Regions from separate parts of the Streptomyces sp. MGP-BFMKR1 genome, predicted to be linked through region 2. Evidence: riboswitches for the same ligand, from Rfam matches in the RefSeq annotation. Region 2 holds a riboswitch; each other region holds the start of a gene.
What was found. A riboswitch is a leader RNA that binds a small molecule or an ion and turns the genes downstream of it on or off. The one in region 2 is predicted to bind cobalamin.
Positions count from the first base shown of each region.

Region 1 (7,501 bases), 890 kb from region 2:
CGCGGTAGTCCCACGGAGCCAGCCGTACGGGGACCGTCAGCCCGCGAGTTCTCCGAGGACCGCCCAGGTGCGGCGGCGGCTGGCCGGGCCCGCGAGTTCCGTGCCGGAGAACACCACCTCCGTCGCGCCCGCGTCCCGGTAGCGCCGCACCTCGGCGGCGAGCGCCGACTCGTCGCCGATCACCGACACGTCGACGGCGCGCCGCGCGCCCGACAGCTCGATCACCCGCGCGTAGGACGGGATCCGTTCGGAGAAGGCGAGTTGCCCGGCGGCCGGCAGCGGGTGCCGCCCGAAGACCGGGATAGCCGAGGTGCCCACCCGCAGCTCCGGGACCTCGCGCCCGACGATGGCGGCCAGTTGGGGCGAGTCGGCGCCGAAGGTCTGGCCGAACCAGGCCGACCGCGGCCCCGCGGCGGCGGCCTCCCTGGCGAGGTCCACGGTGGCGTCGACCTGGTTGGCGGCGTCCGCCGCGTTGAGCGCGAGTCCCACAGTCATGTCAGGCCCACCCGCCACGGCAGGTCGCGCGTTCCACCCGCCAGTCATCGGTGACGCTTGACCCCGCAAGGTGTGAGTGGTTTATTACTCTTACTGTTGTGGCCGGCCCGCCACGACCTTCGTAACGGCCGTCCGAGACGTCGGGGATCGCTCAACCACCGCACGCACCCACGCCACCCCTCCCACTCCCGCAAGACCCCACACGCGCGCCCGACCACTCCGGTAAACGGCCTGACTAGCAGCCATTTCACCACTCTCCACCACATCCCGCGCTCACGAGCAGGCAGCCGACCCAGCCCAGCCGACCCCCGCGCCACCTCCAGCCACCACCAGCACCCGACCCCGTCCCGAATAGTGACTCACTAACCACACACCCACAGCGAAGGGAAGCCGTCATGTTCACCCCCACCACCCCCACGCCGCCCAAGCCGTATGTCAGCGGGCACTACACGCCGCTGGTCGACGAGGTCACCGCGCACGGCCTCACGGTGCACGGCACCCTGCCGCCCGAGCTGAACGGCCGGTACTTCCGCAACGGGCACAACCCCAGGCCCGGCCACACGCCCACGCACTGGTTCCGGGGCAGTGGCATGCTGCACGGGCTGCGGCTGCGCGACGGGCGCGCGGAGTGGTACCGCAACCGCTGGGTGCGCACCCCCGCCCTCGAAGGCGTCCCCGAGAAGGGCCCGGACGGCGTCCCCGACCCGCGGGTCAGCAGCGCCGCCACGCACGTGGTCGAGCACGCCGGCCGCATCCTCGCCCTCCAGGAGGCGAACCTCCCGTACGAGGTGACGCCCCAGCTCGACACGGTCGGGGCCTTCGACTTCGGCGGCGCGCTGACCACGGCCATGACCGCGCACCCCAAGACCGACCCGGCCACCGGTGAACTGCACTTCTTCGGCTACAGCCCGGTGCCGCCGTACCTCGTCTACCACGTCGCCGACGCACAGGGGCGGATCGTGCGCAGCGAGGTCGTCCCCGGCGCCGGCCCGACCCTGATGCACGACTTCGGGCTCACCGCGCGGCACGTCGTCTGGCTCGACCTGCCCGTGGTCTTCGACCCCGCCGAGCCGTCGGGCATCCCGTACCGCTGGAGCGACGACCACCCGCCGCGCATCGGCGTGATGCCCCGCTCGGGACCGGCGGTCGTGCGGTGGTACGAGGTGGCGCCCGGGGCGCTGCTGCACGTGGCCAACGCGTACGAGGACGAGCGGGGGCGCGTCGTCCTCACGGGGCCGCGTTACGACCGCGCCGGGTGGGAGCAGTCCTGGAAGTGGTGGACCGGGGCGCCCGGCCACGCGCCCGATCCGGTCGTCGGCGCCACCGCCCACCGCTGGGTCCTCGACCCGGTCACCGGGCGCGCCACGGAGCAGCCGTTGGACGGGCTGGTCAGCGAGTTCCCGACGATCAACGAGGAGTTCACCGGGAGCGCGAACCGGTTCGTGTACGGGGTGGCCTTTCCCGGGCCGGAGCTGACCGAGTACGCCGTCGTCAAGTACGACCACGACGCCGGCGGCCGGGAGTTGTCGCGCCTGGGGCCGGGACAGATGCCGGGCGAGGCGGTGTTCGTGCCGGCCGACGGGGGCGTCCGGGAGGACGACGGGTATCTGCTGACCCTGGTCAGCGACCTCGCCGACGACGCCTCGCGCCTCCTGGTCCTCAACGCCGCCGACCTGGGTTCGGGCCCGCTGGCGACCGTCGATCTCCCGCACCGCGTGCCGGGCGGCATCCACGGCTCGTGGATCGACGACAGTCACCTGCCCGGTCCGCACGGCGCGGCCTGAGCGGCGAGCCAGCCGGGCGTTCGTGCGGTGCGCGCGGACGCGCGGCGTGCGGCGGTGTTCAGGAACGCGGCGTGGGGGTGTCCCGCGCCGCCGGCCCGTCCGGCGTCGGTGCCAGGGGGCCGGCCGACCCGTCCGGTGCCGCGAGCAGGGCCAGGCCGTCGCGCGCGGCCGGGGACAGGGTCACGGGGGTCAGGCCGGAGCGCGGCAGCCACCGCACCGCGCCGGTCGACCCGTCCCGCTCCGTGACCCGCAACGGGCCCGGCGCCAGCGTCGCGACGTAGAAGAGGCCCACCAGGTGCCAGCGCACCCCGAGTCGGTGGGCCGCGTAGCTCCGCGCGCCCACCAGGTGCGCGTCCAGCAGTTCCAGGCCCGTCTCCTCGTACACCTCCCGCGCCAGCGCCTGCCGCGGCTGCTCCCCCGGGTCGATGCCGCCGCCCGGCAGGTGCCACAGTCCGGGGGCGAAGACGGGTGAGGCGTCGGAGAGCCGCGTCAGCAGCAGTTGGTCGGCCGTGGTGGCGATGGCGTAGGCCGACACGCGCGTGCGAGCGGGCGTTTCCATGAGTGGGCCTCCGAAGGGAGAGGGTGGCGGGCGGTCGCGGGGTACGCGGCTCCGCGCCACTATCGATCATGGACGGCGCCGCGCCAAGGGGGTGACGCCGGGCTGCGCGGAGCCGCCCGCCGGGTCGGCGCCGGCTCCCGCGAGACCGAGGCCGCCACGGGTTCGGGGGCGTCGCGAGAGCGCGTGTCGCCCGGCCGAGTGCCCGCACGGGCACAGCAGCCGCTTCCTTTCGGTCACGGCTCAATTGACCCGCTTGACCCGCAGGGCCCGAGCGCCCCAGGGCGCCCACGAGCACGGCGCTGCGCCGCAGTTGGCGGACGCTCGCGGGGCCGCGCACCGGACGCCGGGAGGCGGGGCCCGCCCCCGGCGCGTACGGCCGGTGCCCCGCACGCGCCCGGTCGGACGCGGCTGACCGGCCACGACGCGGTCGCCGATGCCCCAGGCACCGGCGGGCCCAGCCCCTCGCGCACCTCGTACACCGTTCGCATCAGGACACCCAGCCACATCAGGACAAGGCTGGAACACGCCCTGTCGCAAGTGGCGCGAGCGCCCCTACGCTGATACGCGCAGTCGGTTCGCGCCACGTCCAGTGGCGCGGCGCAAGAGGGAACCCGGTGTGAGTCCGGGACTGTCCCGCAACGGTGAGTGTGAGCGAACGCCGTCGGCGCGCCCGGCCCCAGGGTCTCGGTGCGCGGCGGTCAGTAGGTGCCCGTCGGAAGTCCGGCAGGTGTTCCACGAGTCCGAAGACCTGCCAACTGCGCACGCGCCCTGTCGCGCGTGCTGTGCACGGTGACCTCGAGGACTGGGTCGGCGGTACAGGCGGTTGACCGGGCGTCGTGCCCGCCGAACCGCCCCCTCCCTTCCGGTCGGCGCTCGGGGCGCGGGACGACGAGGGAGGACGCGTGCATGGTCACGGAAGTCCGCGCCCGGGCCAGCCACCGGCCGATCCACACCCGGCCGCGCCCAGACCCGCGCCGTCGGCACCCCCCGCCGCCCGGGGCGGCCCGTCGGCCGCCGGCTCCGGCGCCGATCCCGGCATCGTTCCCGGTCCCCGCACCGCCGCCGGCGTCTGTCACGGCACGCTGGGCGAGCTGTACCAGGGGCCGCTGCGCGCCGGCGGCGCCCCGGACATCGCCCTCGTGTCGTTCCCCGTGGACCGCCACTCCTGGGCGTACTTCACGCCGGGCGCCGGCCGCCCGGGGGCCCTGCCGCCGGGCGAGAAGGCGGCGCGCGCGGTCCGCCTCTTCCTGGACCACTTCGGCCTGCGGCTGCCGCCCGGCCACTGGAGCACCCACTCCGAACTGCGCGTCGGCGTGGGGATGGCCAGCTCCACCGCCGACATCGTGGCGACGCTGCGCTGCCTGTTCCGCCTCTTCGGGCTGCCCTACGACCAGGGTGTGGTGACCGGCGTGCTGGCGGCGATCGAGCGGGCCGACAGCGTCTTCCTCGACGAGTTCGCGCTCCACCTCAGCGCCCGCCACCAGGTGGTGCGCACGCTGGGCACGGGCATCGGCTTCCACACCGCGTTCGTCACCGAGCCCGGCACCGTGGACACCAGCGCCGTCACCGCGCCGCTGCTGCGGCACTACGCGCGGCGGGCGAGCGAGTACGAGCGGTGCCTGACCGACCTGCTCAAGGGGTTCGAGTCCGCCGACCCGGCCGCCGTCGCCCGGGCGGCGACCACCAGCGCCACGCTCTCCCAACAGGTCCTGCCCAAGCGCACGTTCGCGCGCGTGCTGGCCCACCGCGAGCACTTCGGGGCCGACGGGATCTTCGTCGCCCACACCGGCTCCCTGATCGGCTACCTCTTCGCCCACCGTCCCCCCGCCGAAGCGAAGTCCGAACTGTCCGCCTTCTTCCACTCGCTCGGCCACCAGTGCTCATTCGCCCAAGGAGGCTACGGGTGATCCACCCCCACATCGCCGACGCCCTGAAGGTCCCCGACCTCGTCCGACTCACCGATGACACGGTCCTGATCCGCTTCGAGTCGATGAAGATCTACTCGGCGCTCGCGGCCGTCCGCCACCTCCTGGACCGGGGCACGGTGCGCCCGGGACAGACGCTCGTCGACAGCTCCAGCGGCATCTACGCGCACGCCCTCGCGCTGGCCTGCCACCGCTACCACCTGCACTGCCACATCGTGGCCTCCACCACCGTGGACGCCACGACCCGCGCCCAACTGGAGATCCTGGGCGCCACCGTGGAACAGGTCAGGCCATCGGCCGACCTCAAGCTCGACCAGGAACTGCGGGTGCGACGGGTGCGGGAGATCATCGCCGAGCGCCCCGACGTGCACTGGATGCGCCAGTACCACGACGCCATCCACTACCTCGGCTACCGCGAGGTCGCCGACACCCTCGCGGCGGCCTTCCCCGGCCAGGCGCTGACCGTGGTCGGCGGCGTCGGCTCGGGCGCCTCGACCGGCGGCCTCGTGGCGCACCTGCGGCGCACGGACCCGTCGGTGCGCCTGGTGGGGGTGCAGCCGTTCGGCAGCGTCACCTTCGGCAGCCAGGACCACCACGACCCGGAGGCCATCATCGCGGGCATCGGCTCCTCGATCGTCTTCGACAACGTCCGGCACGACCTCTACGACGCCATCCACTGGATGGACTTCCGACACGCCCTCTCCGGCGCCGTCGCCCTGCTGCGCGAACACGCCGTCTTCGCCGGCCTGTCCACCGGCGCCGCCTACCTGGCCGCCACGGACGACGTCCGCCGCCATCCGGACCGGCTGCACCTGGTCATCGCCGCCGACACCGGCCACCGGTACGTGGAGCGCGTCTTCGCCCGGCACGCCGAGGCCCTCGACGTCGCCTCGCTGGGCCCCGTGGAGATCACCGACCCCGCGCGGATGTCCATGCCCTGGTCCGCGATGGCCTGGAACCGCGGCGCGTGCCCGGCCCACTGGAAGGAGCAGGCGGCATGAGCGTGGTCTGCCTGGAATCGCTCACCTTCGGCCTGGGCCACCTGGTGCGCGCCGCCAACACGTTGGGCGAGCGGCTGCGGCTGCTGACCCGCGACCCGTCGTACTACGCGTACGAGTTGGAACGGCTGCCCGCCGGCGCGCTCGACGTCGTGGAGGTCGACACCTTCGACACCGAGCGGGTGGCCGACCAGTTGGCCGCGACCCCCGGGCTGCGCGGCCTGATCAGCTCCACCGACACCTGGACGCTGGTCGGCGCCGAGCTGACCGCCCGGTTCGGCCTGCCGGGGCTCGACGCCGCGGCGCTGCGGCTGACCCGCGACAAGGCCGCCGTACGCAACCGGCTGCACGCGGCGGGCCTCACCCGAGGCCGGGCCGTGGAGGCCGCCAAGGCCGCGCGTGACCGGGCGCTACGGGCCGCGCTCCTGGAAGAGGTCGGGCTGCCGGCCGTGCTCAAGGACACGGCCGGCACCGGCAGCCAGAACGTCTACCTGGTCCGGGACGAGCGGGAGTGGCAGGCCGCGCTGGACACGGCCGCCGGCCGGCGGTTGACCGGCCGCCTGTTCGCCGAGCCGTACTTCAGCGGCCCGGTCTACAGCGCCGAGACCCTCACCTGGGCCGGCCGCACCCGACTGCTCGGCGTCTCCAGCCGGCTGATGTCGGCGGAACCGTCCTTCCGCGAGGAGGTCACCGCGTTCCCCGTCGCCTTCCCCGACGAGCAGCGGGACGCCCTCGAACGGTGGCTGGACCGGGTGCTGGCCGCCATCGGCTACACCGACCGCTTCGCCCACCTGGAGTTCGTGCTCACCACCGACGGCCCGGAGGTGGTGGAGGTCAACCCGCGCATCGGGGGCGCCCTGGTCGGCGAGGGCCTGTGCCGGGCGCTCGGCACCAACGTGTACGAGGCGATGATCGAGACGGCCGTCGGCCGCCGCCCCCGCCTGCTCGACGCCGAACTGCCCGGCGGTCCCGCCGTCGCCTTCGTCCTCGGCTACCCGGCCGAGCCCGGCGTGTTCACCGAGGTCACCGGCGTGGAGCGGCTGGCGGACATGCCCGGCGCGCCGGCCTGGTACCCGACCAAGCGCCCCGGCGACCGGATCGAGCACCTGACGGACAGCCGGGGCTACGCGGGCATCGTCTACGCCGAGGCCGAGACCGCCGAGCTCGCCACGCACCGGGCCGTGGCCGCCGCCAACGCGCTGCGCGTACGCACCACGCCCCTCCCCGACCAGGCGGAGAACCCGCCCGGCGATGGCTGAGCCCCCGCGCGAGGGCCTGCGCGCCACCCTGGCCGCGCTCAGCGGCCCGCTGCGCTTCCTGCTGCTCAGCTCGTTCCTGATCCCACTCGGCAGCTTCATGGTGCTGCCGTTCATGTCGGTGTTCCTGCACGAACGGCTCGGCATGGGGCTCGGCGCCGTCGGCCTGGTGCTGGCCGCGGCGTCCCTCGTGCAGTTCTCCGGCGGGATCGTGGGCGGGGCGCTCGCGGAGCGGATCGGGCTGCGGCGCACCATGCTGTGCGCGCTGGTGGTGCGCACGGCCGGGTTCGTGGGCCTACTGCTCGCGCTGCGGTGGCCGCCGCTGGCCGTCGCGGCGCTGATCCTCACCTGCTGCGGCGCGGCGCTCTACCTGCCGGCGAACAAGGCGTACCTGGTGCACGGCGTGGACGAGGAGCGTCGCCCGGCGTACCTGTCGGCGGGCAACGCGGCGCTCAACGCGGGCATGGCCGTGGGCCCGCTGATC
Region 1 is NZ_CM173408.1:1,871,864-1,879,364, forward strand. Features, by position in the region: gene AC3CHW_RS06875 (LysR family transcriptional regulator) at 1-8, shown strand, start outside; gene AC3CHW_RS06880 (LLM class flavin-dependent oxidoreductase) at 37-495, opposite strand; gene AC3CHW_RS06885 (carotenoid oxygenase family protein) at 891-2,279, shown strand; gene AC3CHW_RS06890 (NUDIX hydrolase) at 2,338-2,838, opposite strand; cobalamin riboswitch at 3,393-3,608, shown strand; gene AC3CHW_RS06895 (GHMP family kinase ATP-binding protein) at 3,741-4,745, shown strand; gene AC3CHW_RS06900 (cysteine synthase family protein) at 4,742-5,764, shown strand; gene AC3CHW_RS06905 (ATP-grasp domain-containing protein) at 5,761-7,020, shown strand; gene AC3CHW_RS06910 (MFS transporter) at 7,013-7,501, shown strand, end outside.
Region 1: linked by a shared signal. The riboswitch ahead of AC3CHW_RS06895 (GHMP family kinase ATP-binding protein) and the one ahead of AC3CHW_RS10170 (ribonucleoside-diphosphate reductase subunit alpha) in region 2 are both predicted to bind cobalamin.

Region 2 (7,501 bases):
CCTCGGCGGCGCGGTAGGCGGCGTCGAACTCATCGCCCCACAGGTCCACCAGGTCCGGCGCGTCGGCGGGGGAGAACAGCGACCAGTCCTCGTCGGCCTCGACCCGGCGCATGAACTCGTCCGGGATCCAGTGCGCGAGGTTGAGGTTGTGCGTGCGCCGCGCCTCCTCGCCGGTGTTGTCCCGCAGTTCGAGGAACTCCTCGATGTCCGCGTGCCAGGTCTCCAGGTAGACGCAGGCCGCGCCCTTGCGCCGGCCGCCCTGGTTGACGGCGGCGACCGAGGCGTCGAGCGTGCGCAGGAACGGCACGATGCCGTTGGAGTGCCCGTTGGTGCCGCGGATCAGCGAACCCCGGGAGCGGATGCGCGAGTACGACAGGCCGATGCCGCCCGCGTGCTTCGACAGCCGCGCGACCTGGTGGTACCGGTCGTAGATCGAGTCCAGCTCGTCCAGCGGCGAGTCCAGCAGGTAGCAGGAGGACATCTGCGGGTGCCGGGTGCCGGAGTTGAAGAGCGTGGGGGAGCTGGGCAGGTACGCCAGCGAGCTGGTGAGCCGGTACAGCTCGCTGACGTCGGCCAGCGCCCGCGCGGAGCCCTCCTCGGCCAGGCCGCAGGCGACCCGCAGCAGGAAGTGCTGCGGGGTCTCGACGACCTGCCGGGTGATCGGGTGCCGCAGCAGGTAGCGGCTGTGCAGCGTACGCAGGCCGAAGTAGCCGAAGCGGTCGTCGGCCCGGCCCACGCCGTGCCCGGCTCCCGCCGCGTTGGTCTCCTCCACCAGCGCGTCCAGGGCCGCGGCGTGGGTGCGGACGAAGTCCGCCGTCGCGTCCGCGATCAGCCCCTCGCGGTGGCCGACGGCGACCGAGGCGGAGAAGGACACCGCGCCCTGCCCGGCGGCCTCCTCCGCGATGGCCCGGGTCAGCAGCCGCGCGGCGAGCCGCGAGTACTGCGGCTCCTCGGCGATCAGACCGGCCGCCGCCTCGGTCGCGAGCGACCGCAACTCCGCCTCGTCCGAACCTGGATGGCGTCCGCGCAGCGCGGCGGCGGCCACCTTTCCCGGGTCGGTGGCGGGCAGGTCGGCGGTGAGGTCGGTCAGTACGCGCAACAGCGCGGTGCCGGCTCCTTCGACCGCTGACTCTGAGACGGACTCACGTGAAACGGGGTCCGCTGGCGCGATGGTCACGGGTGGCTCTCCCTCGCTCGGCAGGGGGCCGCGCGGGAGGGACGGAAGGCGCGCACGGGCGGGCCACGACCTGTGGTCGGGCATGCCACGCGGCGTCCACCGGCCCAACCCACGGGGCCCGGACGTATGCGACGCCCGGGGCCGGCAAGCGTGTCCGGCCATGGGCGCGCTGTCGGCAGGTCCTCGGACTCACGGCGCGCAAAACGGCACACGTACACCGTTGCGGGACAGTTCCGGATTCGCACCGGATTCCCCTGCGGCGACAGCGAGCACGAGCATACATCTTGTGTCGGCGATGGCGTGTGCCCCCACATCTTGTGTCGCGGCGCGGTGAATCCCGTACGGATGTGCTAACCGATCCAGGGGTCTGAGTGCCCGTCGGGCCCGTCATGAAGGGCCCGAACGGTTCGACCGCGGCCCCGTCGATTGGTGGCTTGCCACAGTCCCCGGCGTGTTGGCGGCCCACTCGGCGCGGAGCGGGACGCGGCGCGCGCCGGTCACCGTCGGCGCGGACATCACTGGCCGAAGAGGGGGGAATGGGATGCGGCCCGCGCGGCGCGCGCGGCGGCGGTGGGGACGTGACAGGGCGACAGCCCGCACCGCCGAAGCCGAAGCCGAAGCCGAAGCCGAAGTCGACGCCGAAGTCGACGCCGACGCCGTTCATGGCGCGCGGCGGCGTGCGCCGGGCGCGGGACAGGGCGCGGCGAGCGCGGGGGGAGGCGCGGCGGCGCCCCGCGCGCCACGCGGGGTGCGTGGCTCGCGGGGCGCGGGGGCGGTCGGCCGGCGGGCGTCTGGTGTGCGGGCGGGGCGGCGTCAGCAGCAGCGGAAGCCGTTGCGGGGGTCCGCCTCGCGCTCGTCCATCCGTCGCCGCTCGAACTCGGCGCGACTGGCCGGCTCGGTGCCGGGGTGCTGCCGGCGGGTGTGCGCGACGTACCGGTCGTACGTCCCCTCGCCGGTGAACTCGCGTACGTACCAGCGCACTCGGCGGCCCCAGTGCGCGGCCCGGCGCGCGGCGGTGTTGGTCATCGCGATCGGCTCCTTGTCGGGTGCGGACGCTGGCGGGTGGTGCCCGCGGGGTGCGCGGGCCCGGCCCCCTGCCCATGGTGCGGCCTCGCGCGGCCGTGGGGCAGGGGGGCGGGCCAGCGGCTTCGGTGGAGCACCGGGTGGCGTGTGCGGTGCCCGCGCGGCGGGGCCAGCGGGGTGGTGCGTGGCGCGGGCGACATCCGCGCGGCGGGCCGGGCGCCGGGGCGGCGCCGGTTTCGCCCGCCGCGCGGACGCGGTCAGGCGGAGGGGTCGCCCTGGGTGACGCGTTCGGGCCGGCCGGCCGCCGCGGCGGCCTCGGCCAGCTCCCGCTTCTCCTCGGGGGTGGCCACGAGTCCGGCCGGCGCGACGATCCGCGACTCGACGTACGGCGTCTCGTGCAGCCGGGCGGCCTCCGGGTCGCGGATGGCCCGGACGCAGGTGCGGGCCGCGTCCGCGATGACGACGATCACGAGGACGGCGAGCAGCGCGGAGAGCACCCCGTCCACGGTCGAGTTGGTGACGACCGTGTGCATCTCGTCCATGTTCTTGGCGGGCGGGAGCACCTTGTCCGCGTCGATGGCGTCCTGGTAGCGGTCGCGCTGGCTGAAGAAGCCCACCCGCGGATCGCCCGAGAAGATCTTCTGCCAGCTCGCGGTCAGCGTCACCACCACGTCCCAGACCAGCGGGACGGCCGTCACCCAGGCCCACTTGAGCCGCCCGGACTTCACCAGGAGCGTGGTGCACACCGCGAGCGCGACGGCGGCCAGCAACTGGTTGGCGATGCCGAAGATCGGGAAGAGCTGGTTGACGCCGCCCAGCGGGTCGTGCACGCCGACCCACAGGAAGTACCCCCACAGGGCGACCACGATGGCGCTGCAGATCCAGATGCCGGGCTTCCAGCCCACGTCGCGGAACGGCTTGTAGACGTTGCCCAGCATGTCCTGGAGCATGAACCGGCCGACGCGGGTGCCCGCGTCCAGGGCGGTGAGGATGAACAACGCCTCAAACATGATCGCGAAGTGGTACCAGAACGCCCGCATGCTGTCGCCGCCGATCACGTCGGAGAAGATCTCCGATACGCCCACGGCCAGTGTGGGAGCGCCCCCGGTGCGCGAGAGCAGCGAACTCTCCTCCACGGCCTTGGCCGCCGCGGCGAGTTGTTCGGGCGAGATGGAGTAGCCGAGCCCGGCGACCGCCTCCGACGCGGACTGGACGGTGTCCCCGACCACGCCCGCCGGCGCGTTCATCGCGAAGAACAGGCCCGGGTCGATGATGGACGCGGCCACCATCGCCATGACGGCCACGAACGACTCCATCAGCATGGCGCCGTAGCCGATCATCCGTACCTGCGTCTCCTTCTCGATCATCTTCGGCGTGGTGCCGGAGGCGATGAGCGCGTGGAAGCCGGAGAGCGCGCCGCAGGCGATGGTGATGAACACGAAGGGGAACAGCGACCCGGCGAAGACCGGTCCGTCGCCGCGGCCCGCGAAGTCGGTGACGGCGTCCATCTTGAGGGTGGGCAGCGTGAAGACGACCCCGACGGCCAGCAGCCCGATGGTGCCGATCTTCATGAAGGTCGACAGGTAGTCGCGCGGCGCCAGCAGCATCCACACCGGCAGCACGGAGGCGATGAACCCGTACGCCACCATCCACAGCACCAGCGTGCTGTGGTCCAGCGTGAAGGTGTCGGCCCAGGAAGACTCGGCCACCCAGTTGCCGCCCACGATGGACAGCAGCAGCAGAACGAGGCCGATGAGCGAGACCTCGGTGACCCGGCCGGGCCGCAGCACGCGCAGGTAGAAGCCCATGCCGAGGGCGATCGGGATGGTCATCGCGATGGAGAAGGTGCCCCAGGGGGACTCGGCCAGCGCGTTGACGACGATCAGCGCCAACACCGCGAGCAGGATGATCATGATGATGAACACCGAGAGCAGCGCTGCGGCGCCGCCGATCGGGCCGATCTCCTCGCGCGCCATCTGGCCGAGCGACTTGCCGTCTCGCCGGGTGGAGAAGAAGAGCGTCACCATGTCCTGCACGGCGCCCGCGAAGATCACGCCGACGACGATCCATATGGTGCCCGGCAGATAGCCCATCTGCGCGGCCAACACCGGGCCGACCAGCGGCCCCGCGCCCGCGATGGCCGCGAAGTGGTGGCCGAGCAGCACGCGGCGGTCGGTCGGGTGGAAGTCGACGCCGTCGTTGCGCCGCTCGGCCGGAGTGGCCCGCGTCTTGTCGGCGCGCAGCACCCTGGTGACGATGAAACGCGAGTAGAAGCGGTACGCGATGGCGTACGAGCCCAGCGCCGCCGCCACCATCCAGGCGGCGGAGACCTCCTCGCCCCGGGAGAGGGCGAGCATGGCCCAGCCGAGGGCGCCGACGAGGGCGACGGCGGTCCAGACGAGGACGGTGCGCGGGGAGATGTTCCGTGGGCTGGGAGTGCTCACCGGGCACACCCTCCGTCGATCCGGGCCGGTGCCACAGCGGCACAGCTCGCCGCGACAGCCCAGGTCAGAGGCCGACGAGGGGAATGCGCGGGCGCGGTGCGCCCGGCTGACTCCTCGTCTGGTGTGGTCTGGACCAATTGCCCGAGGGCTCGTACGATCGCCTTCATCTGGTTCAACTCCGCTTCCCCACGCCTGCGATGGGACCTGAACGTGCTCGACATCGTGGTGGTACTGCGGGCCCAGGGCGTGCCTCGTGGCGTCCATCACGTCCACAACCGGAACGCGAAGACGCCCCTCGCCCTCGCCGACACCGGGTCATCCTTCCCTTCGACCTCACACGTCACGCGCGTACCAGCCCTGGCAGCGCGGGCCCGGCTCGCGCCTCATCTGGAACCCGCCGATCCGTCCGCTCCGTTCGTCGATCTGGCCGGTGGACCGCTCGATGGGCCGCCCCTCGGCGCCACCCACGCCGGGCGGCAGGCGGAAATCCTCGCGCGGGTGACCAGGGGAAGGGAAGCCTCCGCCGGTCACGACTCCCGGGCCGGCACCCCGCGCCCCCGCGCCCGACGCCCCGCGCCGGCCACCCCACGAGACCGCGCGAGACCTGGCCGAAAAGCGGCGGCCACGGCCGCGCGGCCTTGCCCCGCCTGGGCGACGCGTGCCAGCCGCGCCGGCTTACCAGCCACCAGCGCGGCCGGAATCCGCGCGGAACGGCCCGACCGCGTTTGACCAAGGCTTTGCCAGGTCCGACGCCCCACCCCGCGCCGCCGACCCCCTGATCAGCGCCACGCCGCACACACCACCCGGGGCCGCACCGGTCCACAGGGTGGACCCGCCGTTCCACCGCCACGACGCGTGGCGTATCACGGTGTCCAGCACCGCGGCGCGGCCCACCAAAGCCGCCGCCCGCGGCGCGCTCCCCTTGAGAAAGGACCGCACGTCCATGACCGAGACGACCCCGTCCGCAGCGACGCCCACCACCACCCAACCCGGCACGCCACCGTGGGGAACCGTCGTCATCTCGCCACACTTCGACGACGCCGTGCTGTCGCTGGCGGCCGTGCTCCCCAGGCTGCGCGGCCCGGTCGCCGTCGTCACCGCCTACGGCGGGGCACCGGAACCCGGGGCAGCCGTCTCCGAATGGGACGAGATGTGCGGCTTCACCACGCCCCACGAGGCCCACGCGGCCCGCGTGGTCGAGGACGCCCAGGCCCTCGGCCTGCTCGGGGTGGCCCAGATCGCGCTGCCGCACCCCGACGGCCCGTACGGCAACCCCGACCAACTCGGCCACCTCGACCAGTGGTTGCGCGAACTGCCCGCCGACACCGAGGTGCTCGCCCCGATGGGCACCCGCCAGGAGCACCACGCCCTGGTCCGCGAACAGGTGCTGCTGACCCGCGCCCAGCAGGGCGCGCCGCCGCCGCTGATCTACGCCGACCTGCCGTACACCGGCCACACCCCGGGCTGGCACACCGACGGGGCCGAGCAGGCGCTCGCGGCCGACGCCGAACGCGGGGAGTCCTACCGGAGCCTGGCGGAGCGCTTCCGGCTGACCCCGCGCTGGGAGGTGCGCCTCGACGACGCGGAGTGGGCCAGCAAGCGCCTGGCCGTGCAGTGCTACGGCTCGCAGCTCGCCCCGCTCGGCGCGCTCGGCCACGGCCTGTTCCTGCACCGTACGGGGCCGCTGCGCACCGAGCGGGTGTGGGCCCTGGAACCGCACGCGGCGCCCGCCGCGTAGGTGGGGGCGCGCGGTGGCGGGCCGGCGGCCGGGCACACGACGGGCGCCCCGACGCGGGGCGCCCGCCTCGCCCACGCGCCCGGGCCCGGCGAGCGGGCCCGGGCGGGGTGGGTCAGTCCGTCGGGCGGCGCAGGCGGGCGACGAACTTGTACCGGTCGCCGCGGTAGACCGAGCGCACCCACTCCACCGGCTCGCCGTTGGCGTCCAGCGAGTGCCGGGAGAGCATCAGCATCGGCAGCCCGACGTCCGTGCCGAGCAACCCCGCCTCGCGCGGGGTGGCCAGCGAGGTCTCGATGGTCTCCTCGGCCTCGGCCAGGCGGACGTCGTAGACCTCGGCCAGCGCCGTGTACAGCGACGCGTACTTGACCAGGCTGCGGCGCAGCGCCGGGAAGCGCTTGGCGGACAGGTGCGTCGTCTCGATGGCCATCGGCTCGCCGCTGGCCAGCCGCAGCCGCTCGATGCGCAGCACCCGGCCGCCGGTGGTGATGTCCAGCAGCCCGGCGAGCCGGTCGTCGGCCGTGACGTAGCCGATGTCCAGGAGTTGGGACGTGGGTTCCAGTCCCTGGGCCTTCATGTCCTCGGTGTAGGAGGTCAGTTGCAGCGCCTGGGAGACCTTGGGCTTGGCGACGAAGGTGCCCTTGCCCTGGATGCGCTCGAGCCGCCCCTCGACGACCAGCTCCTGCAACGCCTGGCGCACCGTCGTACGGGAGGTGTCGAACTCGGCGGCCAAGGTGCGCTCGGGAGGGACCGGCGTGCCCGGGGGCATGGTTTCGGTCATTTCCAGCAAGTGGCGCTTGAGTCGGTAATACTTGGGGACGCGCGCGGTGCGCGTGCCGCTCGCAGCCGTTCCGTTCCCGTTGCCCAGTGCGCCGCCGGCGCTCTGGGCGGTGCCCCCGTCGCTCCCCATGGCGTGACGCCCCGACTCCGATCCTGTTGCCGTCACCGGCTCCTCCGTTACTTCGGCTGGAGGTACGGGGGGTCTCCCCGGACAACGCAGCGCGGCTCACATCGTGGCATGGGTGGGCCCCGGGGCACCCTCATCAACGTGCTGGCGGGCCCCAGGTGTCGGTCCGATAACGGACCTGACAGCGACTCTTATACACCCTTGACACCCCTAAA
Region 2 is NZ_CM173408.1:2,759,997-2,767,497, reverse strand. Features, by position in the region: gene AC3CHW_RS10170 (ribonucleoside-diphosphate reductase subunit alpha) at 1-1,177, opposite strand, end outside; cobalamin riboswitch at 1,335-1,456, opposite strand; gene AC3CHW_RS10165 (YbdD/YjiX family protein) at 1,991-2,203, opposite strand; gene AC3CHW_RS10160 (carbon starvation CstA family protein) at 2,458-4,644, opposite strand; gene AC3CHW_RS10155 (PIG-L deacetylase family protein) at 5,588-6,382, shown strand; gene AC3CHW_RS10150 (GntR family transcriptional regulator) at 6,495-7,289, opposite strand.

Region 3 (7,501 bases), 4.3 Mb from region 2:
GGCACCCGTCCGCCGGGTGAGCCGCCACCCGGCCCCGGGCGCCGGGGCCGGGCGCGCGCCCGTGGCCGGGCCGGCGTCAGGCGGGCGGCGCGCCGGCTGGTCCGGGGGGCTGGCCGTAGCCGCGCAGGCGGTCGGTGGCCTCGTCGAGCTGTGCGGCGGTGAGCAGCGCGGGGGCGCGGCCGGGGACGGCAGCGGCGGCCAGCCAGACCTGGCACATCCACTCCAGTTGGGCGGTGTGCTCGTACGCCCGGCGCAGGGTGTCCGCGTAGACGACCGTGCCGTGGTTGCGCAGCAGGCAACCGGTGCGGTCGCGGAGGGCGGCGAGCACGTGCCGGGCGAGTTCGTCGCTGCCGTAGAGGGCGTACGGGGCGACGCGGACGGGGCCGCCGAGCGCGCCGGCCATGTAGTGGACGGCGGGCAGTTCCGTGACGAGCGTGGAGACGGCGGTGGCGTGCACGGCGTGCGTGTGCACGATGGCGCGGGCGTCGGTGGCGCGGTAGATCGCGAGGTGCAGCGGGAGTTCGCTGGTGGGGCGCAGGTGGCCGACGCGCACGCGGCCGTCGAGGTCGACGGCGACCAGGTCCCGGGGGCCGAGCGCGTCGTACGGCACACCGCTCGGGGTGACGAGGACGGTGTCGCCCACCCGCGCCGAGACGTTGCCCGACGTGCCGACGACCAGGCCGTCGCGCGTGCTGCGCCGGGCCGTGGCCACCACCTCGCGCCAGGCCGGCGCGAGCGTCGCGGGGTCCGGGACGGCGCCCGCGGCCCGCCGCTCGTGCCGCTCGTCCCACTCGTCCCCGACGCCTCGCTCGTCCGTCTCCCGTGCCATGGGCCACCTCCGGGCCCGATCCTGTCAGGCCCCCTCGCGCCGCGCGCCGGCCGGTGGGCGAGGGGGCCGGCCGAGCCGTCCCGTCGGGTCGTCACGGACGGTGCGGAAGGCTGCTCCGTACGGGTTACGGGAGAACAGAAACGGGAGATCGGATGTCCGTCACATGTACAACGGATTGAGGTCCGCCGCAGGCCGCTCGCACGCCGCTGACCTGCGACGTTGGACGGCCAACGAGGAGGTGTGAGCATGTCCCCGCCACACCCCCCGGGCCACGTCACCGCGATGCCCTACCTAGTTCACCTTCTGTTCACTCTTCGTACCTACGGTCGCCGGGACGTTGCTCCCTCAACGATTGCCTGGGTGAATGGAACACATCACGCTTCTCATCGGGATCGTGATCATCACGGCCTTGGTGTTCGACTTCACGAACGGCTTCCACGACACGGCCAACGCCATGGCCACCACCATCTCGACGGGGGCGCTGCGGCCCAAGACCGCGGTGGCCATGTCGGCGGTACTCAACCTCGTCGGCGCGTTCCTGTCGGTGGAGGTCGCCAAGACCATCTCCGGCGGCATCATCGACGAGGGGTCCGGCATCCAACCGGAAGTCATCTTCGCCGGTCTGGTCGGCGCAATCGTCTGGAACCTGCTGACCTGGCTCGCCGGGTTGCCCTCCAGTTCCTCCCACGCCCTCTTCGGCGGCCTCATCGGCGCCACCCTGGTCTCCGTCGGCATGGACGGGGTCAACGGCGACGCGGTCGTCATGAAGGTCCTCATCCCCGCGGTCGCCGCCCCGCTGGTGGCCGGCGTCGCCGCCCTCGTCGCCACCCGGCTCACCTACCGCATCGCCCGCGACCGCGACCCGCGGGACACCGCCAAGGGCTACCGCGCCGGACAGATCGCCTCGGCCGCCCTGGTCTCGCTGGCACACGGCACCAACGACGCGCAGAAGACGATGGGCGTCATCACCCTGGCCCTGGTCACCGGCGGCGTCGTCGCGCCCGCCTCCGACCCGCCGATGTGGGTCATCGTCTCGGCCGGTGTGGCCATCGCGCTCGGCACCTACCTCGGCGGCTGGCGCATCATCCGCACCATGGGCAAGGGCCTCACCGACATCCAGCCGCCGCAGGGCTTCGCCGCCCAGACCGGTGCCGCGACCGTCATCCTGGCCTCCTCGCACCTCGGCTTCGCGCTCTCCACCACCCAGGTCTGCTCCGGCTCCGTGATGGGCTCGGGCCTCGGCCGCAAGGGCGGCGTGGTGCGCTGGTCCACCGCCGGCCGGATGGTCATCGCCTGGGGCCTGACGCTGCCGGCCGCCGGCCTCGTCGCCGGCGCCGCCGCCCTCCTCGCCGACCAGGGCGACTGGGGCGTGACCACGGTCGCCGTGCTGGCCGTCATCGCCTGCGGCGCCATCTGGCTGGCCTCGCGCCGCAAGCCGGTCGACCACACCAACGTCAACGACGTCGAGGACGCCCCGGCTCCGGCCGCCGCGGCCGTCGCCGCGGACGCGACCGTCCCCGCCACGGCGGACGCCGCCGCCGAGCCGGTCGGGATCGTGACCGCCGCGGTGCGCAGCGTCGCCCCGCCGCCCACCGAGGCGGCCCTCGCCCAGGCGGCCAGCGACACGGCGCCGCAGCCTGCCGCTCCCGGGGACCCGTCGGCGACCGCAGCCGACTCGCTGCCGGCGCAGCCGACCGGCGCCGAGCGCGAGGCGCGCGGCGCCGCGCCGACCACCGCCACACCCGCCACTTCGGCCGCCGCGCCCGCCAAGGCCACGGTCTAGCAGCGGCCGGCCCCGTCCCTCCGTACGGGGCCCGGGTACGCGCCTCGCGCCCGAGCCCCGTACGACGCGGCAGTACCGCCCCGACGACAAGGAAGCAGTGCCATGAACATCGACTGGGCCGCACTCGGCCAGGTCTTCGGCGTGAGCCTGGTGGTGACCGTCGCCATGGTGGGCGTCTTCACGCTCGGCATCGTCGGCACCTCCGCCAAGCCCTCCCGCGACGCGGCCACGGGCGCCGCCGGCACGGCCGGTGGTTCCGGTGCGCTGGCCCGCTCCGGCGCGTACGCCTGCTTCGCGCTGTGCGCGGCGGCGGTGGCGTACGGGATCTATCTGATCGTCGCCTGAGCCCGGAGTTCGTAGCTCGTAGTTCCTCGCCTGGGGCGGTCGCCGCCGCGGGCGCCTCGCCCCGGGCGGGCGGTGCCGTGTGGACACGGCGCCGCCCGCCCGGGGTGCGTGCGTGGCGTGCGGCGCGCGGGGCGGGCGTGCCTCGGCTCGGGCGCGCCGCGCGCGATGGGCCGTCCCGTCGCAGGTCAACGGCGAGTTGACGGGTCTTCCCGGGCCGTGGTGGACTGCCGGAGCCAAACGGCGACAGCAGAGGAAGCCGGTGTGAGTCCGGCGCGGTCCCGCCACTGTCACCGGGGAGCGCTCCCCCAGCGCATGGTCACGGCTCGCACACGGCGGGCTGGAAGGCCGGGGTGCGGCGTCGATCCGGGAGCCAGGAGACTCTCGCCGCCGATCACGTCGAACCAGGGCGCGGACCCTGAGTGAGGACACACCGCCATGGCCTGCTGCCGTCCAGCGCCCTTCGCCCTGCCCCCGTCGCCACGTCGCCGCCGCCCCTTCGGGCCACGGCGACCCGGCGCGGCCCTCCCCCTTCGAGGCGCGACGGCGAACTGACCCATGCGTACCGATCATGTTGCGTACGCCTGCGGTGCCGTCCTCGGCTTTCTGGGCGACCGTGCCGTCGGCGATCCGCGCCGGGGCCACCCGGTGGCCGCCTTCGGGCGCGCCGCCGGCGCCGTGGAGCGACGGTTGTGGCGCGACGACCGGGGCCGCGGGGCCCTGCACACCGCCGTGTGCGCCGGCGGCACGGTGCTCGCCGGGGCGCTGCTGGCACGCGCCGCGCGCCGCCCGGCCACCGGTCGGCCCGCGCGCCCGGCCACGACGCTGGGCGGCATCGCCGCCGAGACGGCGCTGACCGCCGCCGCCACCTGGGCCGTGCTCGGCGGCACCACGCTCGGGCGGGAGGCCCGGGTGATCGGCGCCGCGCTCGCGGCGGCGGACGTCGACGCGGCCAGGGACGCGCTGCCGCGACTGTGCGGGCGCGATCCGCAGGCCCTGGACACCCAGCAGATGGCGCGGGCGGTCGTGGAGTCGGTCGCCGAGAACACCTCGGACGCGGTGGTCGGCGCCCTGGTGTGGGGCGCGGCCGGCGGTGTGCCGGGGCTGCTCGGCTTTCGCGCGGTGAACACGCTGGACGCGATGGTGGGGCACCGCTCGCCGCGCTACCGCAAATTCGGCTGGGCCTCGGCCCGGCTCGACGACGTGGTCGGCTGGCCCGGCGCCCGGCTCACGGCGGCGCTGGCCGTGCTCGCCGGGCCGGACCCGCGCGGCGCCTGGGCCGTCGCCCGGCGCGACGCCGGCAGCCACCCGAGCCCCAACGCGGGCCCGGTGGAGGCCGCGTTCGCCGGCGCCCTCGGCGTGCGGCTCGGCGGCACCCTCGCGTACGCGGGCCGCGTCGAGCACCGGCCGGTGCTGGGCGCTAAGAACCGGCCGGTCGAGGTGGCCGACATCGAGCGCGCCGTACGGCTCTCGCGCCGGGTGAGCACGCTGGCCCTGGCGGTAACCGTCGCCGGGCGACTGGCGTACGGCGCCGCCACCATGGGCACGCACCAGGGGAACCGATGAGGGGGACGGGACGCATGGGCGGTGGGTTGCTGGTCGCCGGGACGACGTCGGACGCCGGCAAGAGCGTCGTGACGGCGGGCATCTGCCGTTGGCTGACGCGCCGGGGCGTCAGGGTCGCGCCGTTCAAGGGGCAGAACATGTCCCTCAACTCCTTCGTCACCCGCGACGGCGCGGAGATCGGGCGGGCGCAGGCGATGCAGGCGCAGGCCGCCCGCGTCGAGCCGACCGCGCTGATGAACCCCGTACTGCTCAAGCCCGGCAGCGACCGCTCCAGCCAGGTCGTGCTGTTGGGCAAGCCGGTAGGCGAGCTGAGCGCGCGCGGCTTCTTCGGGGAGCGGGCCCCCGGCGCCCAGGACCCGAGCCCGGTGCCCGGCGGGCGGCAGGCACTCTTCGAGCCGGTCGTGGCCTGCCTTGAGGAGCTGCGGCGCACGCACGACGCGGTGATCTGCGAGGGCGCCGGCAGCCCCGCGGAGATCAACCTGCGCCGCACCGACATCGTGAACATGGGCATCGCCCGGGCCGCCCGCCTGCCGGTGGTGGTGGTCGGGGACATCGACCGGGGTGGCGTCTTCGCCCAGTTCTTCGGCACCACCGCGCTGCTGGCGCCCGAGGACCAGGAGTTGATCGCCGGCTATCTGGTCAACAAGTTCCGCGGCGACGTCACCCTCCTCGAACCGGGCCTGGAGATGCTGCGCGGGCTCACCGGCCGCCGCACCTTCGGCGTCCTGCCGTACGCGGCCGGCCTCGGCATCGACGAGGAGGACGGGCTGCGGGTCTCGCTGCGCGGCGCCGTCCGCGAGGCGCCCGTCGCCCCGCCGGTCGGCGACGACGTGCTGCGGGTCGCGGTGTGCGCCGTGCCGCTGATGTCCAACTTCACCGACGTGGACGCGCTCGCGGCCGAACCGGGCGTGCTCGTACGGTTCGTCGACCGGCCCGCCGAGTTGGCCGACGCCGACCTCGTCGTGGTGCCCGGCACTCGTGGCACCGTGCGCGCCCTGGCCTGGTTGCGCGAGCGCGGGCTCGCCGACGCGCTGGTCCGGCGCGCCGCCGACGGCCGGCCCGTGCTCGGCATCTGCGGCGGCTTCCAGGCGCTGGGCGAACGCATCGAGGACGAGGTCGAGTCGCGGGCGGGCACCGTCACGGGGCTTGGGCTGCTGCCGGTGCGGGTGCGCTTCGCGCGCGAGAAGACGCTGGCCAGGCCGGTCGGCGAGGCCCTGGGCGAGCGCGTGGAGGGGTACGAGATCCACCACGGGGTCGCGGAGGTCGGCGGAGGCACGGCGTTCCTCGACGGCTGCCGGGTCGGCTCCGTGTGGGGCACGCACTGGCACGGCTCGCTGGAGAGCGACGGCTTCCGGCGCGCGTTCCTGCGCGAGGTGGCCGACGCGGCGGGCCGGCGCTTCGTCCCGGCGCCCGACACCTGTTTCGGGGCGCTGCGCGAGGAGCAGCTCGACCGGCTCGGCGACCTGATCGAGGAGCACGCCGACACCGACGCGCTGCTGCGCCTCATCGAGCAGGGACCGCCCGCGGGGCTGCCCTTCGTCCCCCCGGGCGCCCCCGCGTCCCCCACCCTCGTACCGACCGACGGCGCCGACCGGACTGGCCGCGCTGACCGTACTGACGATGGGATGCCCGCGCCGCGTCAGGCCGCCGCGCCACCGGCCCCACCAGCACCTCCCGGGCCGCGCGCGCCGCAGGCCGCGCCGTCCGTCGAGCACCCCCGCGAGCGCGGGGTCCAGGCCGATCCGGTGGCGCGGGCCGCCACCGACGGCGCACCCCGCCGAAGCACCACCCGCGAAAGGGGCACCAGCTGATGACCTCGGCCACCTACCCGTTCACCGCCGTCGTCGGCATGGCCGACATGCGGCTCGGCCTGCTGCTCAACGCCGTATCGCCCGCGATCGGCGGCGTGTTGGTGCGCGGCGAGAAGGGCACCGCCAAGTCGACCATGGTGCGCGGCATCGCCTCGCTGCTGCCCACCATCGAGACCGTCCCCGGCTGCCGGTTCTCCTGCGACCCGGCCGCGCCCGACCCGGGCTGCCCGGACGGCCCGCACGAGCCGGGCACCGGCGCCACCCGGCCCTCGCGCCTGGTCGAGCTGCCCGTCGGCGCCTCCGAGGACCGTTTGGTCGGCGCGCTCGACATCGAGCGGGCGCTCGCGGACGGCGTGAAGTCCTTCGAACCGGGCCTGCTCGCGGACGCCCACCGCGGCATCCTCTACGTCGACGAGGTCAACCTCCTCCACGACCACCTGATCGACCTGCTGCTCGACGCCGCCGCCATGGGCTCCTCGTACGTGGAGCGCGAGGGCGTCTCCGTACGGCACGCCGCGCGGTTCCTGCTCGTCGGCACCATGAACCCGGAAGAGGGCGAGCTGCGCCCGCAGTTGCTGGACCGGTTCGGGCTGACCGTGGAGGTCGCGGCCTCCCGCGAGCCCGACGAGCGGGTCGAGGTGGTGCGGCGTCGGCTCGCCTACGAGGAGGACCCGGCCGGCTTCGTCGCCCGCTGGGCCGAGGACGAGGCCGAGCTGCGCGCGCGCATCGCGGCGGCCCGAGCGCTGCTGCCGAGCGTCGTGCTCGGCGACGGGGCGCTGCGCCAGATCGCCGCCGTGTGCGCGGCGTTCGAGGTCGACGGGATGCGCGCGGACATCGTGACGGCGCGCACCGCCACCGCGCTGGCCGCCTGGGCCGGCCGTACCGAGGTGACCACCGAGGACGTACGGCAGGCCGCGCTGCTTGCCCTGCCGCACCGCCGGCGCCGCAACCCCTTCGACGCGCCGGGCCTGGACGAGGACAAGCTCGACGAGATCCTCGACGCCTACCAGCCGGAGGCCGAGGGCCAGGCTCCTGAAGAGGGAGACGGTGAGGGGGGCGACGACGACACTGACCCTGACGGCCCTGATGGTCCCGACGGCCCCGGCGGTGGCCGCTCCCCCGACGACGGGCCGCCACGGGACGGCGACGGCCAGGGCTCCGGGCCCGAAC
Region 3 is NZ_CM173408.1:7,032,470-7,039,970, reverse strand. Features, by position in the region: gene AC3CHW_RS28240 (class II aldolase/adducin family protein) at 77-829, opposite strand; gene AC3CHW_RS28235 (inorganic phosphate transporter) at 1,194-2,612, shown strand; gene AC3CHW_RS28230 (hypothetical protein) at 2,715-2,957, shown strand; cobalamin riboswitch at 3,208-3,337, shown strand; gene AC3CHW_RS28225 (cobalamin biosynthesis protein) at 3,513-4,520, shown strand; gene AC3CHW_RS28220 (cobyric acid synthase) at 4,535-6,331, shown strand; gene AC3CHW_RS28215 (putative cobaltochelatase) at 6,331-7,501, shown strand, end outside.
Region 3: linked by a shared signal. The riboswitch ahead of AC3CHW_RS28225 (cobalamin biosynthesis protein) and the one ahead of AC3CHW_RS10170 (ribonucleoside-diphosphate reductase subunit alpha) in region 2 are both predicted to bind cobalamin.

Region 4 (7,501 bases), 4.5 Mb from region 2:
GTAGGCCGCCGCGTCCACGCGCCCCGCGCGCAGGTCGGCGCGGGCCGCGCGCAGCTCGGAGGTCTGCGGGAACGAGCCGATCGTGGTCGTCGGCAGCAGCGGCAGCCGCAGGTGGGCGCGTTGCGCCGCGGCGCGTTCCGCGTACGGCTGGTCGCGGCGGGCGTCCGCTTCGGTGACGGCGGCCGTGCGGGCACGCACCGCGGGGTCGCGAGTGAGGGCGGAGCCGGCGCGCGAGGCCAGGCCCGCCCGGTTGGCCGCGAGCTGGGGCGCGACGGCCTCGGTGCCGTGGGCCAGCGCCCGGGCCAGGGTCACCACCTCGTCGACCTTCTGCCGCGCGAAGGCGAGCCAGCGGGCCACCTGCGGGTCGATGTCCCGCTCGGCGGTGGCGTCCAACGGCACGTGCAGCAGCGAACAGGAGGCCGCCACGTCCACCCGGTCGGCGAGCCCGAGCAGGGTGCCGAGGGTGGCCAGCGACTTCTCCAGGTCGTTGATCCAGACGTTGCGCCCGTCCACCACGCCGGCCACCAGCCGCTTGCCCGGCAGCCCGCCCACCGCCGCGAGCCCGGCCAGGTTGGCGGCGGCCGGCCCGGTGAAGTCCAGCGCGAGCCCCTCCACCGGGGCCGCCGCGAGCACCGGCAGCGCCTCGCCGAGCCGGTCGAAGTACGAGGCGACCAGGAGTCGCGGACGATCCGTCAGCGCGCCGAGGTCGCGATAGGCGCGGGCCGCCGCGTTCAGCTCGGCCGGCGTGCGGTCCTGAACCAGCGCCGGCTCGTCGAGCTGCACCCACCGCGCCCCCGTGGCCCGAAGGTCGGCCAGCACCTCCGCGTACACCGGCAGCAGCCGGTCAAGCAGCGTCAGCGGCGCGAAGTCCGCAGCCACGTCCGGGTCGGGCTTGGCCAGCAGCAGGTAGCTGACCGGGCCGAGCAGCACCGGCCGCGCCGCGAGCCCGAGCGCCATCGCCTCCGACGCCTCGGCGACCTGCTTGGTCGAGTCGGCGGCGAAGACGGTGTCCGGACCGAGTTCGGGCACCAGGTAGTGGTAGTTGGTGTCGAACCACTTGGTCATCTCCAGCGGCGCGCTGTCCCGCGTGCCGCGGGCCATGGCGAAGTAGCCGTCCAACGCGTCCGCCGCCACGGCGGCGCGGTGCCGGTCGGGGACGGCGCCGACCATGACGCTGGTGTCCAGGACATGGTCGTAGTACGAGAAGTCGCCGGTCGGCACCTCGTGCAGGCCGGCGTCGGCGAGCTGGCGCCAGACCTCGCGGCGCAGCCCCGCGGCGGTCTCCCGCCGGGTGGCGGCGTCGACCCGGCCCCGCCAGTAGCCCTCGACGGCCTTCTTCAGCTCCCGGTTCGGGCCCTGCCGGGGGTAGCCGTACACGGTGGCGCGATGTGCCGCGGACGCGGACGTGGTGGTCACGGAACTCTCCTTCGCGAGCGTTGTCCCAGGACCCCGGGCCGGGCCGAACGCGCGATGCGGGAGAACAGGGCCGACCGGGACCGCCACGGCCCGTGCCGCGCGCGTCCGCCCGCCCTGTACGCCGATCCGCCCTCGCGGTCACCGGAATCCACCGTGCGCGCGGTCGCGCACGGGCAGCGGCAGGTCTTCGGACTCGCGGGCACGCCTGCCCAGGGCAGACCCCTACTGGTCGCCGCTTCCCAGGTCCGACCGGACCCAGTGCTCATGACGACTGTCGTTCCCACTCACCGCTGCGGGGCAGTCCCGGATTCCCACCGGGTTCCCTCTTACGACGCGCCTGCCTGGCGGACAGGGCGAACCGGCTGCGCCACCCACCCTACGGGCTCGGCCCGACACGACCCGGGTGACTTCGGCCGTTCCCGGCACCGGCGCGCGACGCCGGGCCCGGCCGGCGGCCGGGCGATCAACCGACCCGTGGCCGTCCGACAACCCGGGCCTGCGCGACCCGGGCCGGGCGAGGGGTGCTGGTCAGCGGTGACAGGATGGCGGAATGTCGATGAACCGCGACGTCTCGTCGGAGCGCGGCACCCGGGACGCCGGACCCTGGTCCGGTGTGGCGGGACTTCCCGACGATCTGCTGCTGGCCAGGGCGCGCGTGTACGACCCGGTCGGGTTCGCCTGCTCGCGGCCGGTGCCCGAAGCGGAGAGCGCCGCGTACGGGGCGTGCGCGTTCACGCTGGACGGCGCGTCGGTCAGGTTCCGCGTGGCCAGGACGACGCCGACGAAGGTCGGCCAGTTCGTCACCGTGTGGCGGAGGTCCGCGAGCGGGCCGATCCAACCCTTCGACGCCGACGACCCCGTCGACCTCTTCGTGATCAGCACGCGCGAGGGCCAGCGGCTGGGACAGTTCGTGTTCACGCGGGACGTGCTCCGCGAGCGGGGCGTCGTGGCGACGGACGGAATCGGTGGGAAGCGGGCGTTCCGCGTCTATCCGCCGTGGGTGACGACCACCAGCCGGCAGGCCCGCGCCACGCAGGCGTGGCAGTCGCGCCACTTCCTGCCGCTGCCCGCGCGCGAACCCGTCGACCAGGCCCGGGCCCGCGCCCTGTACCGCCCCGGCGCCCGCCCCTGAGACCACGCCCGGCGCCTCGGTGAGCCACCCGGGCACGGCACGGCCCCGGTACCGGCCGGGACGTGGTGTCCCGACCGATACCGGGGCCGTGGGCGGGTGCGTCACCTGCCGCCAGCAGCCGTACCCGCCCGCGCGGTCCGCTCGCTCAGTGCGAGGTGAGCAGCCCGCGGTGTAGCCGGTTGATGATGCGCGACAGCAGTCGCGAGACGTGCATCTGCGAGACGCCGAGCTGCTCACCGATCTGAGCCTGTGTCAGCTCCTCGACGAACCGCAGGTGCAGGATGCGCCGCTCCCGCTCGTCCAGCTCGGCGATCAGCGGCGCCAGCGACTGGAAGTCCTCGATCAGCTCCATGGCCGGGTCGTCCATGCCGATGAAGTCGGCCAGCGCCGCCGCGCTGTCCTGGTCGTCGCCGCTGATGGCGGCGTCCAGGGAGGCCGAGTTGTAACCGTTGGCCGCCACCCGGGCCTCGATCACCTCTTCCTCGGTCATCTGCATCAGCTCGGCGAGCTCGCGCACCGTCGGCGCGCGCCCCAGCCGGCTGCTCAGCTCCTCCGACGCCTTGGCCAACTCGATCCGGGCCTCCTGGAGACGCCGGGGGACGTGCACGGACCAGCTCGTGTCCCGGAAGAAGCGCTTGATCTCGCCGACGATGTACGGAACGGCGAAGGTGGGGAACTCCACCTCGCGGGAGAGCTCGAACCGGTCGATGGCCTTGATCAGGCCGATCATGCCGACCTGGACGATGTCCTCCATCTCGTCGGCGCGGTGGCTGAACCGCTTGGCCACGTACCGCACCAACGACATGTTGATCTCGATGAGCGTGTTGCGCGCGTACTGGTACTCGGGAGTGCCCTCTTCGAGAATGGTCAACCGGTCGAAGAAGAGCTTGGAAAGCGACCGAGCGTCCTTCGGTGCGAGCTTGTGCGGCTCGGCGAGCTCCGGCAGACCTCCGCCCGACTCCGGGGCGTCCGTGCTGGTCCCCAAGGGGGTCACGGGCTCCACCTGCGCCGTGTTCATCGCTGTGGCCATGACCTGCGCCGTCATGAGTCCTCCCCGAAAATCCGCTAGACGCTGGCCGCCGTTCTCGGCGGCGAGCGTCGCCTACCCGCCCGTAATCGAGTCATGCCCCATCTTTTTGAGATTCGGCTGGCCGGCTCCCGGTGAACCCGTCGACGGGCCACCCGTGGCGGCCGTACGAGCGCGGCTCCGACGGGCACAGCGGCCGGCGGGGCGTGTGGATAATCCCCATGTGCCGGCTTGCGCCCGGCGCGAGCGGGCAGCCGCACCACAACGGAAACAACGCGTCATTACGGGGGTGACGGTATGGACGCCACGAGGTGCAGCCACGTGCGACCTCCCGTCCGGAGTCGATATGCCATTCCGCGCAGTGCCAGTGAGGCACGGCGCCTGATCGAGAACCTGGTGCGCGCGCAGTTCCCGGCGCACCACGAGGCCGGGCCAGCCGCCGAGACGGTGACGGACATACTGCTCGTGACCTCGGAGTTGGTGACCAACGCGATCCGGCACGGTGGCGGCGTCGTCGGCCTGTGGGCCCGGCTCGACGCCGACGGGCTGCGGCTCGCCGTACGCGACCGCAGCGACGACCTGCCCTTCGTCAGAGCCCGCACACCGGGCGACCCGGTCCCCATCGGGGGCTACGGCTGGCCCATGATCCGCCGGCTGGCCAGCGAGGTCCGCGTCACCCCGTGTCCGGGCGGCGGCAAGGAGATCCGCGTCGTCCTGCCCGTGACCTGACGCCGCCCCTCCCGGCCCGGGCGCGCGCCCGGAGCCCGGGCCCGGCGCGGCCCCGGAGCGGCCGGTGCGCCGCGGCGAGCGACCACATGGCGGACAGGCGGCCGGCCCGTCCCCGGCCCCGTCCCGCCGCCGGCCACGCGCCGCGCCCGCCTGCCAGGCCCGCCGTGCGAGTCGGCCGGGCAGCCGCCCGCGCGCGTCCCGTACGACCACCGTGACGAGCGGCGCCACCCGCGCACCGGGCGGTGTCACCCGCGCATCGGGGGGCGCACAGCGGGGCCCCGAGCGCCCCGATCAGCCCCCACGAGGCGTCCCCGAAGCAGGTCGGACGTGTCAGGAGGGTGGCCGGAGCAGGTCCGAGCCGTTGAACATTGCAGGAGAGCGACATACGCTCGCTGTCCCACAACAACAGTCACGAACAGCCACCCGTGGACGGCGCCCGGGCGGCGCAGACGCCGCTTTGCCGGCACACTCGTAAAGCAACGGCGGCCTGGGCGCGATGGGAGGCCAGCACGGTGAACGACGGCAGCCGCACTCGGCGTCTGACCAGTCGGCTGGCCACGCAGAGTGCCGCCCGCGGCCGAGGTGCCGCGCGCCGCCGCGTGCGCGTCAGCCAGGACCAGGGCGGCGCGGCGAGCCAGTTCACCACCCGCAGCAAGCTGGCCTGGCTCAGCGCCGCCAGCACGCGCATCGGCACCACCCTCGACCTGCGGCGCACCGCCCAGGAACTGGCCGAGTTCGTCGTCCCCCAACTGGCGGACGCGGTGGCGGTGGACTTGCTGGAGGTGGTGCTGCGCGGCGAGGAGGGCGACCGCCGGGCCGAGGGCGCCAAGCTCGCCACGCGGCGGGCGATGGCCGTCAAGGCCGTGGACGCGCTGGCCAACCTGGAGCCGGACCCGGTCGGCGAGATCATCGTCCGCGACGAGAAGCACCGCGACACGCTGCTGACCACCGTGTGCCTGGCCCAGCGCAAGCCGGTGCTCGTCTCGCGGATGACCGACCGCGACTTCTCGCGGGTCGCCTCCACCGACAGCGCCGCGGACAAGATGCGCCGCGGCAACGTGCACAGCTACATGGCGGTCCCGCTGATCGCCCGCGGCCTCCTGCTCGGCAGCGCCGACTTCGTACGCGCCGGCAGCAGCCCGCCGTTCACCGCCACCGACCTGGCCCTGGCCGAACAGCTGGCCTCCAAGGCGGCGGTGTTCATCGACAACGCCCGGCTCTACGGGCGCGAGCGCGAGCACGTGATCTCCCTCCAGCGCAGCCTGCTGCCCCGCGCCGCCCCGCACACCCCGGGCCTGGCCGTGCACACCAGCTACGCGCCGGCGGCGGACGCCCGTGGCGTGGGCGGCGACTGGTACGACCTGATGGCGCTGCCCGGCGGGCGGACCGCGCTCGTGGTGGGCGACGTGATGGGGCACGGCGTGTCCGCGGCGGCCACCATGGGGCGGCTGCGCACCGTCGCCCGCACGCTGATGATGCTCGACACCGCCCCCGACCGCGTCCTGGCCCGCCTCGACCTGGCCACCCGCGACCTGGAGGACGACCAGGTCGCCACCTGTCTGTGCGCCGTCTACGACCTGGCGGACTCCACCTACACGCTGGCCAGCGCCGGCCACCCGCGCCCGCTCCTCGTCGACGGCGACGGCAAGCCCACCTACGTGGACGTGCCCACCGGCGCCCCGCTGGGCGCCGGCGTGATCCCGTACGACCCGCTGCGCATCCGCGTCTCGCCGGGCAGCCGGCTGATCTGCTACACCGACGGCCTGATCAAGACCCGGGACGACGACCCCGACACCCAGTTCGGGCGGCTCCTGGAGACCGTGGCGCAGATGCCGCCGCAGCGCCTGGACGACGGCAGCCTGCTGACCGCGCTGCCCGGCAGCGACCGGCGCTTCGACGAGGCGGTCCTGCTCACCGCCGCGTCCGACGCCGAGACGCCGGTCCGGCTCAGCGTGTGGGACCTGCCCCCCGACGGCACCGCCGCCTCGATAGCCCGCCGCCACGTGACCGACCAGCTCGACGAGTGGGACCTGGAGGCGCTCGCCGACGTCGCCGAGCTGATCGTCAGCGAACTCGTCGGCAACGCCCTGCGCTACGGGCAGGGCCCGGGCCGGCTGCGCCTGCTCCAGGGCGAACGGCTCATGATCGAGGTCTCCGACACGGGCCCCGACCTGCCGCAGATCCAGCACGCCGACGTCAGCGACGAGGGCGGGCGCGGTCTCCAGCTCATCAACATGCTCTGCCGCCGCTGGGGCTCCTGCCGCACCCCCACCGGAAAGATCGTCTGGGCCGAGCAGGACATCCCGCGCTAGCCGCGCCCCGGCCCACCCGGACGCGTCCTCCCGCCCCGACGGGCCCCCGGGCGAGCGCCGGGCCCTGCCCACGCGCGGCAGCCGACGTCCAGCAGCCACACCACGCGCCCGCCGCCGCGCCCCCGGCCCGGCTTCCGCACCATGACCTCAGGGGTAATCGCCCCGGCGCCGGCCGACCGGCAGAGTGAGGGCAACGGAATCCGGTCCGGCGCACTCCGGATCGGGTTCCGCCCCGCCCGTCCCGCACGAGTCGGGACCGGCGGGACCCGCTCAGCCATCCGCGGCCCGCCCGGGCCGCTCCCACCACCCACGGAGGACCCGATGTCCCAGGCCACCACCCCGACCACCCCCGCGACCGAGGGCCAGGGCCTCGACTACGAGGCCGCCGTCAACCGCTACTTCGCCGCCTGGAACGCCACCGACCCCGCCGAGCGGGAGCGCGCCGTGGCCGCCGCGTGGACGCAGGACGGCTCGTACACCGACCCGCTGTGCGACGTCAGCGGCCACGCCCAGCTCGCGGCCGTGATCACCGGGGCGCGGGAGCAGTACGCCGGCTACACGTTCCGGGGCACCGGCCTCGTCGACGGGCACCACCACATCGTCCGGTTCTCCTGGGAACTGGTCTCGGAGGCCGACGGCTCGTCGCCGGCGGCCGGGTCCGACGTGATGACGTTGGACGAGGACGGCCGCGCCCGCGCCGTGCTCGGCTTCCTGGACCGGGCACCCGCCGCCTGAACGGGCCGGCGCGGGCCGACGCGGGCCCCTGGCGGAGCGGTGGTCGTCAGGGGCGCGCCTCGTGCAGGAAGCGGGCCGTCTCCGAGTCGGCGGGAAGGAAGGTCTCCACCGCCAACTCGGAGACGGTCACGTCCATCGGCGTGTTGAACG
Region 4 is NZ_CM173408.1:7,307,586-7,315,086, forward strand. Features, by position in the region: gene metE (5-methyltetrahydropteroyltriglutamate--homocysteine S-methyltransferase) at 1-1,416, opposite strand, end outside; cobalamin riboswitch at 1,594-1,777, opposite strand; gene AC3CHW_RS29400 (MepB family protein) at 1,973-2,548, shown strand; gene AC3CHW_RS29405 (RNA polymerase sigma factor SigF) at 2,694-3,593, opposite strand; gene AC3CHW_RS29410 (ATP-binding protein) at 3,897-4,304, shown strand; gene AC3CHW_RS29415 (ATP-binding SpoIIE family protein phosphatase) at 4,817-6,616, shown strand; gene AC3CHW_RS29420 (nuclear transport factor 2 family protein) at 6,938-7,351, shown strand; gene AC3CHW_RS29425 (helix-turn-helix domain-containing protein) at 7,398-7,501, opposite strand, start outside.
Region 4: linked by a shared signal. The riboswitch ahead of metE (5-methyltetrahydropteroyltriglutamate--homocysteine S-methyltransferase) and the one ahead of AC3CHW_RS10170 (ribonucleoside-diphosphate reductase subunit alpha) in region 2 are both predicted to bind cobalamin.